Regions from separate parts of the Sinomonas sp. B1-1 genome, predicted to be linked through region 2. Evidence: riboswitches for the same ligand, from Rfam matches in the RefSeq annotation. Region 2 holds a riboswitch; each other region holds the start of a gene.
The links. A riboswitch is a leader RNA that binds a small molecule or an ion and turns the genes downstream of it on or off. The one in region 2 is predicted to bind S-adenosylmethionine.

Region 1: it holds a riboswitch for S-adenosylmethionine, as region 2 does, so the genes downstream of both, ACQ5BE_RS18110 (flavin reductase family protein) here and sfnG (dimethylsulfone monooxygenase SfnG) in region 2, are expected to answer to the same signal.
Region 3: it holds a riboswitch for S-adenosylmethionine, as region 2 does, so the genes downstream of both, ACQ5BE_RS17800 (DUF1737 domain-containing protein) here and sfnG (dimethylsulfone monooxygenase SfnG) in region 2, are expected to answer to the same signal.

The regions. Positions count from the first base shown of each region.
Region 1 covers NZ_JBCHVF010000017.1:2,717-6,984, forward strand. The annotation lists gene ACQ5BE_RS18095 (ABC transporter permease) at 1-255, opposite strand, end outside; gene ACQ5BE_RS18100 (aliphatic sulfonate ABC transporter substrate-binding protein) at 336-1,379, opposite strand; gene ACQ5BE_RS18105 (ABC transporter ATP-binding protein) at 1,431-2,297, opposite strand; SAM riboswitch class I at 2,303-2,399, opposite strand; SAM riboswitch class IV at 2,542-2,653, shown strand; gene ACQ5BE_RS18110 (flavin reductase family protein) at 2,695-3,177, shown strand; gene ACQ5BE_RS18115 (oxygenase MpaB family protein) at 3,269-4,213, shown strand.
Region 2 covers NZ_JBCHVF010000015.1:96,267-100,534, forward strand. The annotation lists gene ACQ5BE_RS17555 (O-acetylhomoserine aminocarboxypropyltransferase/cysteine synthase family protein) at 1-449, opposite strand, end outside; gene sfnG (dimethylsulfone monooxygenase SfnG) at 449-1,633, opposite strand; SAM riboswitch class I at 1,689-1,801, opposite strand; gene ACQ5BE_RS17565 (acyl-CoA dehydrogenase family protein) at 1,930-3,159, shown strand; gene ACQ5BE_RS17570 (ArsR/SmtB family transcription factor) at 3,318-4,268, opposite strand, start outside.
Region 3 covers NZ_JBCHVF010000016.1:41,836-46,103, forward strand. The annotation lists gene ACQ5BE_RS17785 (globin domain-containing protein) at 1-20, opposite strand, end outside; gene ACQ5BE_RS17790 (O-succinylhomoserine sulfhydrylase) at 220-1,440, opposite strand; gene ACQ5BE_RS17795 (rhodanese-like domain-containing protein) at 1,449-1,859, opposite strand; gene ACQ5BE_RS17800 (DUF1737 domain-containing protein) at 1,856-2,164, opposite strand; SAM riboswitch class IV at 2,172-2,280, opposite strand; gene ACQ5BE_RS17805 (NAD(P)/FAD-dependent oxidoreductase) at 2,422-3,684, shown strand; gene ACQ5BE_RS17810 (SRPBCC family protein) at 3,768-4,268, opposite strand.

The DNA.
Region 1 (4,268 bases), on a different contig from region 2:
CCCCAGCGCTCCGCCGATCACGAACCCGAGCAGGACGCGCTGCGTCGAGATGCCCACGTGCTGCCACAGCTCCCCGCGGCCCGCGAGCTCCGCCCCGGCAGCGAGCACCGCGCCCGGCGCCGGCAGCTGGACCGCGCTGAACAGCCCCGCCGAGGTGGACCATTGCCACAGCGCGAGCAGGACCAGGGGCACGACGGCGCCGATCGCCGCGCGCTTGAGCCCGCCGGCCGCGTCGCCCTGGGAACCCCGGCGCAGGGTGCCGCGCACGACGGCGGGCGCCTCCGCGGCGTCGTGCGTCGCCTCAGCCTCGGGCCGGGTCCCGGAGGAGGCGGTGCTCACTTGGCTGCCTTGGACGCGAAGCTCGGCTCGAGGAGCGAGGCGAGGGCCGTGTCGATCTTGTCCTGCCCGGAGACATCGCCGGAGGCGACGAAGATCGGGCCGACCTTCTTCAGGACCGCGAGCTGCGTCTCGCCCGGGACCGGGTTGATGGCCAGCCGAGTGCGCTCCTTGATGACCTTCCCGGCGACCGCATCGGAGATGTTGGCCGCCTTGGCGAGGATCGAGGTGGTCTCCTCGAGGTTCGCCGCAGCCCAGCCGCGGGCCTTCTCGTAGGTGTCCACGACAGTCTGCGCCTGCTCCGGCCGGTCCTTGAGGAAGGACTCGGTGGCGTTGAGGAAGCCGTAGGTGTTGAAGTCGATGTTGCGGTAGAGCAGCTTCGCGCCGTTCTGCTCGGCGGCCGCCATGATCGGGTCGAGGCCGCTCCACGCCTCGACGGAGCCGTTCTCGAGGGCCGTGCGGCCGTCCGCGTGCTGGAGGTTCTGGACCGTGACGTCGGCCTGCTTGAGCCCGTTGGCCTCGAGCGCCTGGAGGAGGAAGAAGTAGGGGTCCGTGCCCTTGGTCGCGGCGACCTGCTTGCCCCTGAGGTCCGCGACGGAGGCGATCTTCGAGTCCTTGCCGACCACCAGCGCGGCCCATTCGGGCTGGGAGTAGAGGCTGATCGCCTTGATCGGCGAGCCGTTCGCGCGGGCCAGGAGCGCCGCGGAGCCGGCAGTGGAGCCGACGTCGATCGCCCCGGCGCGCAGGGCCTCGTTGGCCTTGTTCGATCCGGCGGACTGGACCCAGTTCACGCCGACGCCCGAGGGCTTGAGGGCCTCCTCGAGCCAGCCCTTCTCCTTGATGACGATGGACAGCGGGTTGTAGGTGGCCCAGTCGATGTTCAGCGTCCCGGCCGCCTTCGCCGCGGGCGCCGAGCCGCCGGAGCCCTCGCCGGCGCACGCGCTCAGGCCCAGGGCGGCGGCGCCGAGGCCGAGGGCGAGGAAGGAGCGGCGGGACGCGGCGGTGCGGAACGCGGCGGTGCGGGACTGGTTCAGGGCAGGCATGGGGAACCTCTTCGTGCGGGTGCGGGGTGCGGGTGGACGTGCGGGGGAGGGTCAGTGGTGGTGCGTGTCCACGCCGAGCGTGGACAGGAGGGTGCCGCGGAGGCGGGCGAGTTCGGCGTCGGCGCGGTCGCGGGGGCGCTCGCCCGGGACGTCGAGGACGTGCTGGATCGTTGCGCCGGGCACGCCGTCCTCGGAGCCGAGCACCACGACGCGGTCGGCGAGCTGGAGCGCCTCGTCGACGTCGTGGGTCACGAGCAGGACCGTGGTGGGCTCGGCCTCGTGGACGCGCAGGAGGAGGTCCTGCATCTTCAGGCGGGTGAGCGCATCGAGGGCGCCGAACGGCTCGTCCAGGAGCAGCACGCCGGGGCGCCGGGCCAGGGCACGGGCCAGCGAGGCCCGCTGGGCCATGCCGCCGGAGATCTCGCCTGGGCGGTACGCCGCGCAGTGGGTCAGGCCCACGAGGGCCAGGAGGCGGTCGACGGCGGCGCGCCCCTCGCGCTTCTCGGTCCCCTTGGGCAGGCCCAGGGCCACGTTGTCGTGCACGCTCAGCCAGGGCAGGAGCCGGGGCTCCTGGAAGCCGACGGCGCACAGGGGCGAGATGCCGCTGCTCGGCTGGCCGCCCACGAGCAGTTCCCCAGCCGCGGGCGCGTCGAGCCCGGCGGCGATGCGCAGCAGCGTGGACTTTCCCGAGCCGCTCGGGCCCAGCAGGGCCACGATCTCACCCGGGGCGAGCGCGAGGTCGACGTCGCGCAGGACGTGGGTCACGCCGTCGTGCGCGCCCGTCCCGGTGCCACGGCCGCGGCGGGCGGCGAAGGACTGGGCGACGCCGCGGAACTCCAGCGAGGCGGCGCGGGGCGCGGCGAGGGCGGAACCGCGGTGGGGCGCCTCGGAAGTCGGCTGGGCCAGGGCAGAAGGCATGTGCATCTCCATCGGTTCTGGCGGTAGCACCTGTGGCCCCTGCGGGGGCCATGGTTGCTGCGGCGTCACGGAGCCAGATCTCTCAGCCGCTCGGGATGGTCACTTCACATTTCACGTAAAGAAGGCCCGCCGTGCAAAACCAGACGTCGGGGCGCGCGTAACAAATGACAATGTGTCCGCGTGTTTCCACCGCCCGCGGATACGTTGGACGACCGGTGGATCCCTTCCGTACTGTGAAGGACAGGATCAAGAGTCCCGGCGCGAAGCTCTGGCTGGCCGGGCGGCAACCCTCTCCCGTAGTGGGGTGCCCCAGATGAAGATCCGGCCGCGGTGGCCATCCGCGGCAAGTACGGCGCCTGCGAACCGTGGGCGTCCGGCCGACTAGCTGGAGGAGCCCATGACAGCGACACCCCTCGACCTCGTGACGGGCGCGGACCTGCGCCGCGCCATGGGGCACTGGGCCACGGGCATCGCCGTCATCACCACCTCGGACGGCGGCGCGATCGCAGGCCTCGTGAGCAACTCGTTCACGTCGATCAGCCTCGACCCGCCGCTCGTCTCGTGGGCGGTGGACAAGAAGTCGAGCTCATTCGAGATCTGGAACCGCACCGACAACTACGCCGTGCACATCCTGTCCGAGTCCCACCGGGACCTCGTGGCGCGGTTCGCGGCGAAGGGGACGGACAAGTTCGCGGGACTGGCCTGGGGGCCCGGGACGCTGGGCTCGCCGATTGTGGCCGACGACGTCCCGCACCTCGAGTGTCGCCTCTGGCAGCGGGTGGACGCGGGGGACCACGTCATCCTGATCGGCGAGGTGGTCAGCGTCTCGGATCCGGAGGAGTTCGTCCCCCTGACCAACCACGTGTACTGGGCAAAGTAGACCGACGGCGCATCAGCGCCAGGCAGCCGGGGCCCCGGCTCCCCCAAGCGGAGGGGGCCCCGGCCAGCCAACCCGCCGGTACGCTGGGTGGGTGACCACCGGTCTCAACGACACGCTCATCGGCCCGTTGCGGCGCCGCCTCCTGACGACCTTCTCAGGCCAGTCCGAGGGGAACCTGGCGTGGGAGGAAGCCCTCGAGGAGGGCGACGACGCGGGGTACTTCGCGCCTGGCTCCGCGGTCTGGGCCGTCCACGGGGGCATGACGCCCATCGCCGCCGGCATCCGCGCCCTTCTCACGCAGGCCCTGCACCCGGGTGTGCTCGCCGGCGTCGTGGAGCACTCGAACTACCGCGCCGACCCCCTTGCACGGCTCGCCGGCACGATCCGCTGGATCTTCACCGTCACCTACGGGGACACCGCGGCCGCCCGCCGTGCGTGCGCGTGGGTGCGGAAGCGGCACGTGCCCGTGGAGGGGGAGTTCGTCACGGGCCACGGCACGCACGAGCACTACTCCGCCAATGACCCCACACTGGCCGAGTGGGTCCACCTCGCCTTCACGGATGCGTTCCTGCGGGCGTACGAATTGCTTGCCGGGCCGGTTCCCGGGGGTGCGGACCGCTACGTGGGGGAGTGGGCCGCGGCCGGGGAGCTCATGGGGGTGGCCGACCCGCCGCGCACCGCGTCCGCCCTCGTCGAGCGGATGGAGGCGTACGACGCCGCAGGGCAGCTTGCCGGCGGACCGCGCCTGGCCGATGTGGTCTCGTTCCTGCGCCGGCCGCCGCTCGACCCGCTGCTGCGCCCGGGCTACGCCGTGCTGTTCAACGCGGTGGTGTCGGGGATGCCCCAGCGGCACCTGGACCTGCTGGGGCTCGAGCGGCCCCGCCTCGGGCCGGTGCCGCTCCCGGTGACGGGCGCCGCGAAGGCGACCCTCGCCGTCGTGGGTCGGGCCCTCGACCCGATGTCGCCGAGTGAGGCGGCCGCGCGACGTCGTCTGGCGCGCCTCGGCGTCCTCCCCGGTCCATCGACTGCTCCGTAAGTGTCGTTCTGGGGCCTCAAAACGACACTTGCGGAGCAGTCGATGAGGGGGTGTG
Region 2 (4,268 bases):
TTCGTGTTCTCGCGCAGGGCGGCCTTGAACGCGGCGGGGTCGGTCGAGTCCACGAACGTGGTCTCGACCCCGAAGCGGCGCAGGGTCACGTCGAGCTGTGTGATCGTGCCGCCGTAGAGCTTGGAGGAGGCGACGATGTGGTCCCCGGCCTGGGTCAGCGCGGCGAACGTGATGAATTCCGCGGCCATGCCCGAGCTCGTCGCGACCGCTCCGAGGCCGCCCTCGAGGGACGCGATGCGCTCCTCGAATGCCGCGACCGTGGGGTTGCCGATGCGGGAGTAGATGTTGCCGTACTTCTGCAGCGCGAAGAGGTTCGCGGCGTCGTCCGAGTCCTTGAACACGAACGAGGTGGACTGGTAGATGGGCACCGCCCGGGCGCCGTGCTCGGCGTCGGGCGTGCCGCCGGCGTGCAGGGCGCGGGTGCGGAACCCGAACTGGCGCTCGGCCATCAGGCGTTCGCCCCGGCAGCCTGGAAGCTCGTCACCGGCAGCAGGTCCGTGCGCAGCTCCGTGCCGTTCTTCCGAGCTAGGTCCGCCTCGAGCTCGCGGACGATCGGGAGGACGTCGCGGCCGAACGCTTCGACCTCCTCCTGGAAGTGCAGGTAGCCGGTGAGGAAGAGGTTCACGCCGATCTTCTTGTACTCGACGATCCGCTCGGCGATCTGCTCGGGGGTGCCGATGAGCTTGGTGCGGAAGCCGTCGTTGTACTGGACGAGGTCCTCGAACGTGGAGTCCTCCCACATTCCCTTGCCGTCCTTCGTGGACTGGCCGGCCTCCTTGACGGCGGCCGCGAAGCCCTCGACGGCCGGCTTGTGCGCCTTGGCGATGATCTCGCGGAGGGTGTCCTGGGCCTCCTTCTCCGTGTCGCGGGCAATCACGAAGCCGTTGAGGCCGAAACGCGGGGCGGCGGGGGCGGTCCGACCGTCCTGCGCGGCGGCCAGGACGCCGCGGATGTTGTCCTTGAACGGCTCGAGGTCGCGGCCGTTGGAGAAGTACCAGTCCGCGGTGCGCCCCGCGGCGGCCTGTGCGGCCGTCGAGTTGCCGCCGAAGAAGATCTCGGGGTGTGCCCGGCCCGGGATGTCCAGCGGGGCCGGGCTGAGGGTGAAGTCCTTGATGTTGTAGTACTTCCCCGACTGCGAGTAGCCCTTCTGGGTCCACAGGCCGCGGAGCACGTTGATGAACTCCTCGGTGCGCACGTAGCGCTCGTCGTGCTCGAGCCACGGCAGGCCGAAGTTCACGAACTCGTCCTTGAGCCAACCGGAGACGATGTTCACGGCCGCGCGGCCGCCGGAGAGGTGGTCCGCGGTGATGATGAACTTGGCGAGGACACCCGGGTGCCACATGCCGGGGTGCACGGCGGAGATGACCTTGAGCCGCTCGGTCGCGCCGAGGAGGGCGAGGCTGAACGAGGTCGCCTCGTGCTGCTTGTCCGCGCCGTAGCTCGCGGCGTAGCGGGTCTGGGTCAGCGCGTACTCGAAGCCGGAGTCCTCCGCGATGCGGGCGAGCTTCTTGTTGTACTCGAACTCCCAGTTGGTGCGCTGCTCGATGGTCGAGACGACGAGGCCGCCCGAGACGTTGGGCACCCAGTACGCGAACTTCAGCGGGGTCTCGAAGTCGATGCGGTGGTCGGTCATGCTGCGCTCCTTGGAACTCGGGCGCGACGTGCAGCGCAGGATGTGGCCTGATCGCTCACCATCGCTTCTGGCAGTAGCACCTTTGGCTCCGGCCGTTGTTCCGGCATTTGGGGGCAATGGTTGCTGCGGCGTCACAGATCCAGATCTCTCGGCCGCTCGGGATGGTCCTTCCGATTGTCGCCAGAGGGGCCGTAACGAGGCAAATTATTTCGTCACACTCGCGCTCGGCTGGCTGGCGCCGAATACTGTTCGACGGCGTGCGCCCGCCGATGGCCCGCCGGAGAGGGGATGCACGCATGGGACGCACGACGCCGGGCGGTGCCTCGTACGCCGAGCTCGCCGAGCGCTTCGCACCGGTCTTCGACCGCATTGCCGAGGGTGCCTTGGAGCGCGAACTGGGCCGGACGCTGCCCTTCGAGCAGGTCGAGTGGCTCAAGGAGGCCGGGTTCGGCCGCCTCCGGGTTCCGGTCGCATATGGGGGCTTCGGGGCCTCCGTCGAGACCCTCGTGCGGCTGCTCATCGACCTCGCCGCCGCGGACTCGTCGGTGGCGCACCTGCTGCGCTCCCACTTCGCGTTCGTCGAGACGATCTCGCTCCAGGACGACGCGTTCCGCGCGCGGTGGTTCGGCCGCGTCGTCGACGGCGTGATCTTCGGCAACGCCGCGACTGAGCGGGCCGGCAACGCCCTCGGCACGGTCGCGACCAGGCTCGTGCCCGCGGGCGACCGCGGGTACCTCCTCACGGGCGAGAAGTACTACACGACCGGCACGATCTTCGCCGACTACGTGGCCGTGATGGCGTCCCCCGAGGGCGAGCGCTCCCGGCTGTACGCGATCGCCCCGACCCGGCACGCCGGCGTCGAGATCCGCGACGACTGGGACGGATTCGGCCAGCAGATGACTGGTACGGGGACGGCGGTGTTCCGCGAGGTCCCGATCCCCGCCGAGGACACCGTGCCGCGCACCGAGTCCACCACCCACGAGCCGGCGTTCCTGCAGCTCATGCTCCTGTCCGTCCTCGCAGGGATCGGCAAGGCCGTGGTGCGGGACGCGTCGTCGCTCGTCGCGAAGCGGACCCGCACGTTCTCCACGGGCTCGGGCCAGCTGTTCCGCGAGGATCCGCTCATCCTGAACCTCGTCGGGCAGCTCGCCGCGAAGTCGTTCGCTGCGGAGTCGTCGGTGCTCGCGGCCGCCCGCGAGCTCGATGACGCCCTCGCGCTGGGACCCGACGCGAGCGCCGAGGACCGCTACGCGCGGGGAGCGGTCGCCGTCGACCTCGCCCAGGTGGCCGTGCCGCCGCTGGTGATCGACGCCGCGCAGCAGCTCTTCGACACGGCCGGCGCCTCCGCGGTGTCCCGGGGCAAGGCGCTGGACCGCCACTGGCGCAACGCGCGCACGGTCGCGACGCACAACCCCGTGGCGTTCAAGGCGCGCGGGCTGGGGGACTGGTTCGTCAACGGCGTCTCCCCGGTCGCGCTGCACAGCATCGGCGAGGCGACGGCCGGGGTCCCAGCCTCCGCCTGCTAGATAGCCCCTCCTTGTGGGGTCACATCCCTAGCCTCTCAGGCCCCGGTCCGGAGGTTGAGGGGTCATGTCTCTAAGAAAAGGAATCCGCTCTCTAGAGATATGACCCCTCAAGGCAGGGACATGACCCCTCAACGCAGGGACATGACCCCACAACAGGATCAGGCGCGGGCCAGGAGCTCCTCGCCCACGCGGCCGCGCTGGTAGAACACCTCCCGCCCGGCGCGCACCGGCTCGGTCAGCCCCGACTCCGCGAGCACCTTGAGATGCGCGTTGACCGTCCCGGCGGCGAGGTCGAGCGCGCAGGCGAGCTGCGTCGTCGTCATCGGGACGTCGAGCTGGGCGAGGATCTGCGCGCGCGTCCGCCCGAGAAGCCGCGAGATGGGGGACTCGCGCGTCTCGCGCGTGGCCTCCCACAGCCGCCCGACGCCCCGGGGCGCGTAGGTGATGGTCGGCACGAACGGGGCGATGTTGAGCACCAGCGTGTTCGGCCACACGAACGCATTGGGCACGAGGATGAGGCCGCTGCCCGGCTCGGGCAGGTCCGTGGCCTCGCAGCCGCGCGTGATCTCGAGGCCCGTCTCGGTGGGGCGCACGCTCGGGTGGAGTGTCTTGAAGACCTCCTGGATGCCGTAGTGCGAGAGCTCATCCAGACGGGAGTCGATGTCCGCGAGCAGGACCGAGCGCAGCCTCGGCCAGTAGGGCTCGACGGCGGTCGCCCAGTACCAGCGCAGCGCCGCGACGATGCGGGGCACGGCGGCGTCGATGTCCGCACGGAGCTCCTCGAGCGTGGCGAGGATGGTCCCCGTCGGCTTGCGGCGCTCGAGGTAGCCGAGGTCGCGCAGCCACAGCTCGCCCGGGACTGCGGCGACGGCGTCGAGCGCATCGGCGAACGAGTCCCCCCGCTCGGGCGTGGGCGTGAGCGAGTCGGCGATGAACCCCTGCGGCTGCACGAGCGTGGTGAGCAGGCGCAGGTGCTCGCGCGCGAGGGGGTCGCCGCTGGCCGTGATGCGGCGGCGTGCCTCGGTGACCCACGGCCGGTGCAGGGGCGTCCCAGCCTGGAGGGCCCGCAGGCTCGTGACCGTCTCCCACAGCGGCGACGCCTCGAAGCG
Region 3 (4,268 bases), on a different contig from region 2:
TTCAGCGCGCTCGAGTCCACGCGGCCGTCCCTTCTGCGCCTAGCGCGCACGTCTGCCCCGGGGGGCTGTCTCTTGCGTCTGCCACCCCCCTGGCAGGTACCGCCTGAAGCAACCTACTATGCATGGCGCGTGTGGTTCCACTCGAAACATGGCGGCCGTTCTGTCAAGCCCGGCCCGCAGCTGGCGTGCCCGACGACGCGCGGCGCTGCTCGGCGCCGTTCAGCGGGCGGCCGCGCGCAGGGCCTGCCCGAGGTCCCCGATGAGGTCCCCGACGTCCTCGAGCCCCACCGAGAGCCGCACCACGCCGTCGCTCAGCCCGATCGCGGCGCGGCCCTCGGGGCCCATGGCCCGGTGCGTCGTCGTGGCAGGGTGCGTGATGAGGGACTTGGCGTCCCCGAGGTTGTTGGAGATGTCGATGACGCTGAGCGCGTTGAGGAAGCGGAACGCGGCCTCCTTGCCCTGGCCCTCGGGGGCGCCGAGCTCGAAGGTGATCACGGAGCCGCCGGCCCTCATCTGCTTGCGGGCGAGCTCGTACTGCGGGTGCGAGCGCAAGTGCGGGTACTTGACCCAGCTGATGTCCGACTGCGCCTCGAGCCATTCCGCGATCGCGAGGGCGTTGGCGGAGGAGTGCCGCACCCGCAGCCCCATCGTCTCGAGGCCCTTGGTGAGCACCCAGGCGTTGAAGGCCGACAGGGCCGGCCCGGTGTGCCGCATGAGGTGCCTGACGGGGCCGTCGATGAACTCCTTCGTGCCGAGGACGGCGCCGCCGAGCACGCGCCCCTGTCCGTCGATGTGCTTCGTCCCGGAGTACACGATGACGTCGGCGCCGAAGTCCAGACTGCGCTGGAGCAGGGGCGTGGCGAAGACGTTGTCGACGACGACCTTGGCTCCCGCTGCATGCGCGAGGTCGGCCACGGCCTGGATGTCCACGATCTCCTGCATCGGGTTCGAGGGCGACTCGAAGAACACGGCCGTGGTGGGCACCGAGAGGGCCTCGCGCCACTGGTCCAGGTCAGGGCCGTCCACGAACACGGCCTCGACGCCCCAGCGGGGCAGGATCTCGTTGAGGATCACGAAGCACGAGCCGAACAGGCTCCTGGCCGCCACCACGCGGTCTCCCGCGCCGAGCAGGGCGCCCAGGGCCGTGAACACCGCCGACATGCCGGAGGCGGTCGCGAAGCATGCCTCGGTGCCTTCGAGGAGGCGCAGGCGCTCCTGGAAGGTGGCGACGGAGGGGTTCCCGTAGCGGGAGTAGACGAAGCGCTCGTCCTCGCCGGTGAAGGCCCGCTCGGCGGCCTCCGCCGAGTCGTAGACGAAGCCCGAGTTCAGGAAGACGGCCTCGGAGGTTTCCTGGAAGTTGGTGCGGAGGAGCCCGCCGCGCACGGCCTGGGTGTCTTCGCTCCAACCGACCGATAGATTGTGGTTGGTGTCAAACGTCACGAAAGTACTTAGTCCTGTCCCAGATTGGTCGGCAGCCCGCGGTTCTTCCACCCGTTCACGGTGCGGTGGCCGTCGGGGCCCGGGTGTCCCTCGAAGCCTTCGAGGATGTTGTAGGCCGTGAAGCCGAGGTTGGCGGCCACCTCCGCGGCGGCGACGGAGCGGTTGCCCGAACGGCACAGGAACACGAGCTCGGTGCTGCCCGGCTCAGGGGCCTGGAGCGTCAGCTCCATCACGAAGTCCGGGTTGGGGATGCCTCCGGCGAAGACCCAGGGGATGAAGAGCGGGTCGTTCTCGGTGGCCTTGGTGTCGGGGATCCCGATGTGGGCCCACTCTTCCTCGGTGCGGACGTCCACCAGGACGGCGCCGTCCTTGAGCTTCTCCCACGCCTCGAGCGGGTCGATGTCGCCCGCGTAGCTCACGCGTGGCCCTCGCCCTCGTACTCGAGCCCCTCGACGGCGGAGGCCACGGCGGCGTCCGCTCGGGCCACGGCATGCGGGAGGATCACGGCCTGCGCCACGATCACCTCGGAGCCGTTGAAGGTCGCGGCCGGGCTGCCGTGCAGTACGTACCCGTCCGCGAGAGCCTGGGAGATGCGGGCGCAGAACTCGCGCGTGTCCGGGCCCGTGAGGAGGCGGTAGGCGAGCTTCGCCTCGGCGGCCCCGGAAGGAGCCGCGGGATCGTTCAGCGGTGTGGTCTCAGCCGGCTCTGTCACGGTCTCGGACATGGGGCTCCTTCGGGCTTTGCTCTCGATCAACGAACGCCGAGTACTCACCTGAGGCACCCCGCCGAACGGAGGGTTGCCGGCCAGCTAGTCAGGGCTTCCCACTGGCGCTCATTACTCTGCGTTGAACGTAGCACGCGGGCATGGGGCCAGCCATGGCCCGGCGGTAACGATTGGCAACATGCCACGGGCGGCGCCACGGGGGTCAGCTTGCTGCCCGCAGCGGTTCAGATCGCCTCCGAGCGGGTAATGTGCGCCCCGTGGACGAGAACTACGAAGTCATCGTGGTCGGCGGAGGGTTCGCGGGCGTCGCAGCCGCGCGCGAGCTCGGGCGCAAGGGCGTGCGGGTCCTCCTGATCGACAAGAACCCCTACCACCAATTCCAGCCCCTGCTCTACCAGGTGGCGACTGTCCAGCTCGGCGTCTCGGAGGTCGCCCGGTCCCTGCGCGACATCTTCCGGAGCCAGCCGAACGTGCGCGTGCTGGTCGCGGAAGTGACCGGCGTCGACCCGGCCGCGAAGCGCGTGACCACCTCGGACGGCAGGACCTACGAGGGCCGCTTCCTGGTCCTGGCCTCCGGCGCCGAGGCCAACTTCTTCAACACCCCGGGCGCCGAGGAGGGGACGTATCCGCTCTACTCGGTTGAGGACGCCGTGGGCCTCGGCAGCTCCTTCTCGAACATCCTCGAGGAGGCCGACCGGGTCGACGACAGCTCGGAGCTGCACTTCGTGGTGATCGGCGGCGGCCCCACCGGCGTCGAGACCGCGGGCGCCATGGCGGAGACCGTGAAGTATGTCCTCCCGGGCTACTTCTCCCAGCGCCTCGCCTCCCGCTGCCGCGTGCACCTCGTGGACATGCTCCCGAACGTGCTCCCCCCGTTCTCCGACAAGTCCAAGGAGTACGCACGACGGCGCCTGTCCGGCATGGGCGTCCAGCTGCACCTCGGCGTGCCGGTCAAGGAGATCACCCCGGACACGGTGGTGCTCAACGACGGTACCGGGATCCCCGCCGACCTGGTGGTCTGGGCCGGCGGCCTCAAGGCCGGGCCGGTCGTGGCGGGCTCGGGCCTACCCCAGGGCCGCGGCGGCAGGATCGACGTCAACGAGGACCTCACCGCCCCAGGGGTCGAGGGGGTGTACGTCCTCGGCGACGCCGCGAACATGACCGATGACAAGGGCAACAAGCTCCCGCAGCTCGGCTCCTGTGCGCTGCAGGCCGGGGGCTGGGCCGCGAAGAACATCCTCGCCGACATCGAGGGCCGCCCGCGCGAGCCGTTCCACTACTCGGACAAGGGCTACATGGCCATGGTGGGCCGCGGCGCCGCGGTCGCCGAGGTCGGTCCCGGTCCGGATCGGAAGGTCCTCGCGGGCCCCCTCGCGTTCCTCGCCTGGCTCGGCGTGCACGTTTTCCTGCTCTCGGGCAGCCTGCAGAAGGTCCGCGCCCTGGCGACCTGGCCCAGCGACTACATCAGCCACCGCCGCTCGTTCGTGGTCCTGAGCCGCCCGGACAAGCCGCGGGCGTAGCAGGGCCCCGGTGTAGCGGGGAACGGGCGCACGACGGCGCCGGGTCGCCTCGGTGACCCGGCGCCGTCGTGCGTGCCGCTGCCTCAGCGCACGGCCTGCGCCTCGGCGAGGATCGCGTCGATCTGGCCCGAGGCCTCCTTCATGCCCTCCTCCATGCCCATCTCGGCCATGCGCTCGAGCTGCTCGAGGGAGCGGAAGGCCGAGACCGTCGTCATGCGCGTCCCGGTGCCTGCCTCCTCGAAGGTGACCGTGAACGTCGCGCTGTCCTCGGGGTCGAGCGGGGAGCCGTCCTCGTTGGCGAAGCCGTCCTCGATCTCGAGCCGGTCGTGCGGGCTGATGGCGAGGAACCGCCACCACCCGTAGGCCTTCTCGCCGTCGGGGCCGGTCATCCAGTAGTGGCAGAGGCCCCCGGGGTGGAACTCGTGGCGGCCGAAGGTCGCCGGCCAGCCGGGAGGGCCCCACCAGCGCTCGAGCTTGCGCGGGTCCTCCCACACGTCCCACACGCGCTCCTTGGCGGCGTCGAACTCGGTGACGAGCGTGAAGGTCAGGTTCTGGGTGTCCTTGCTGCTGCTGACGAAGGTCAT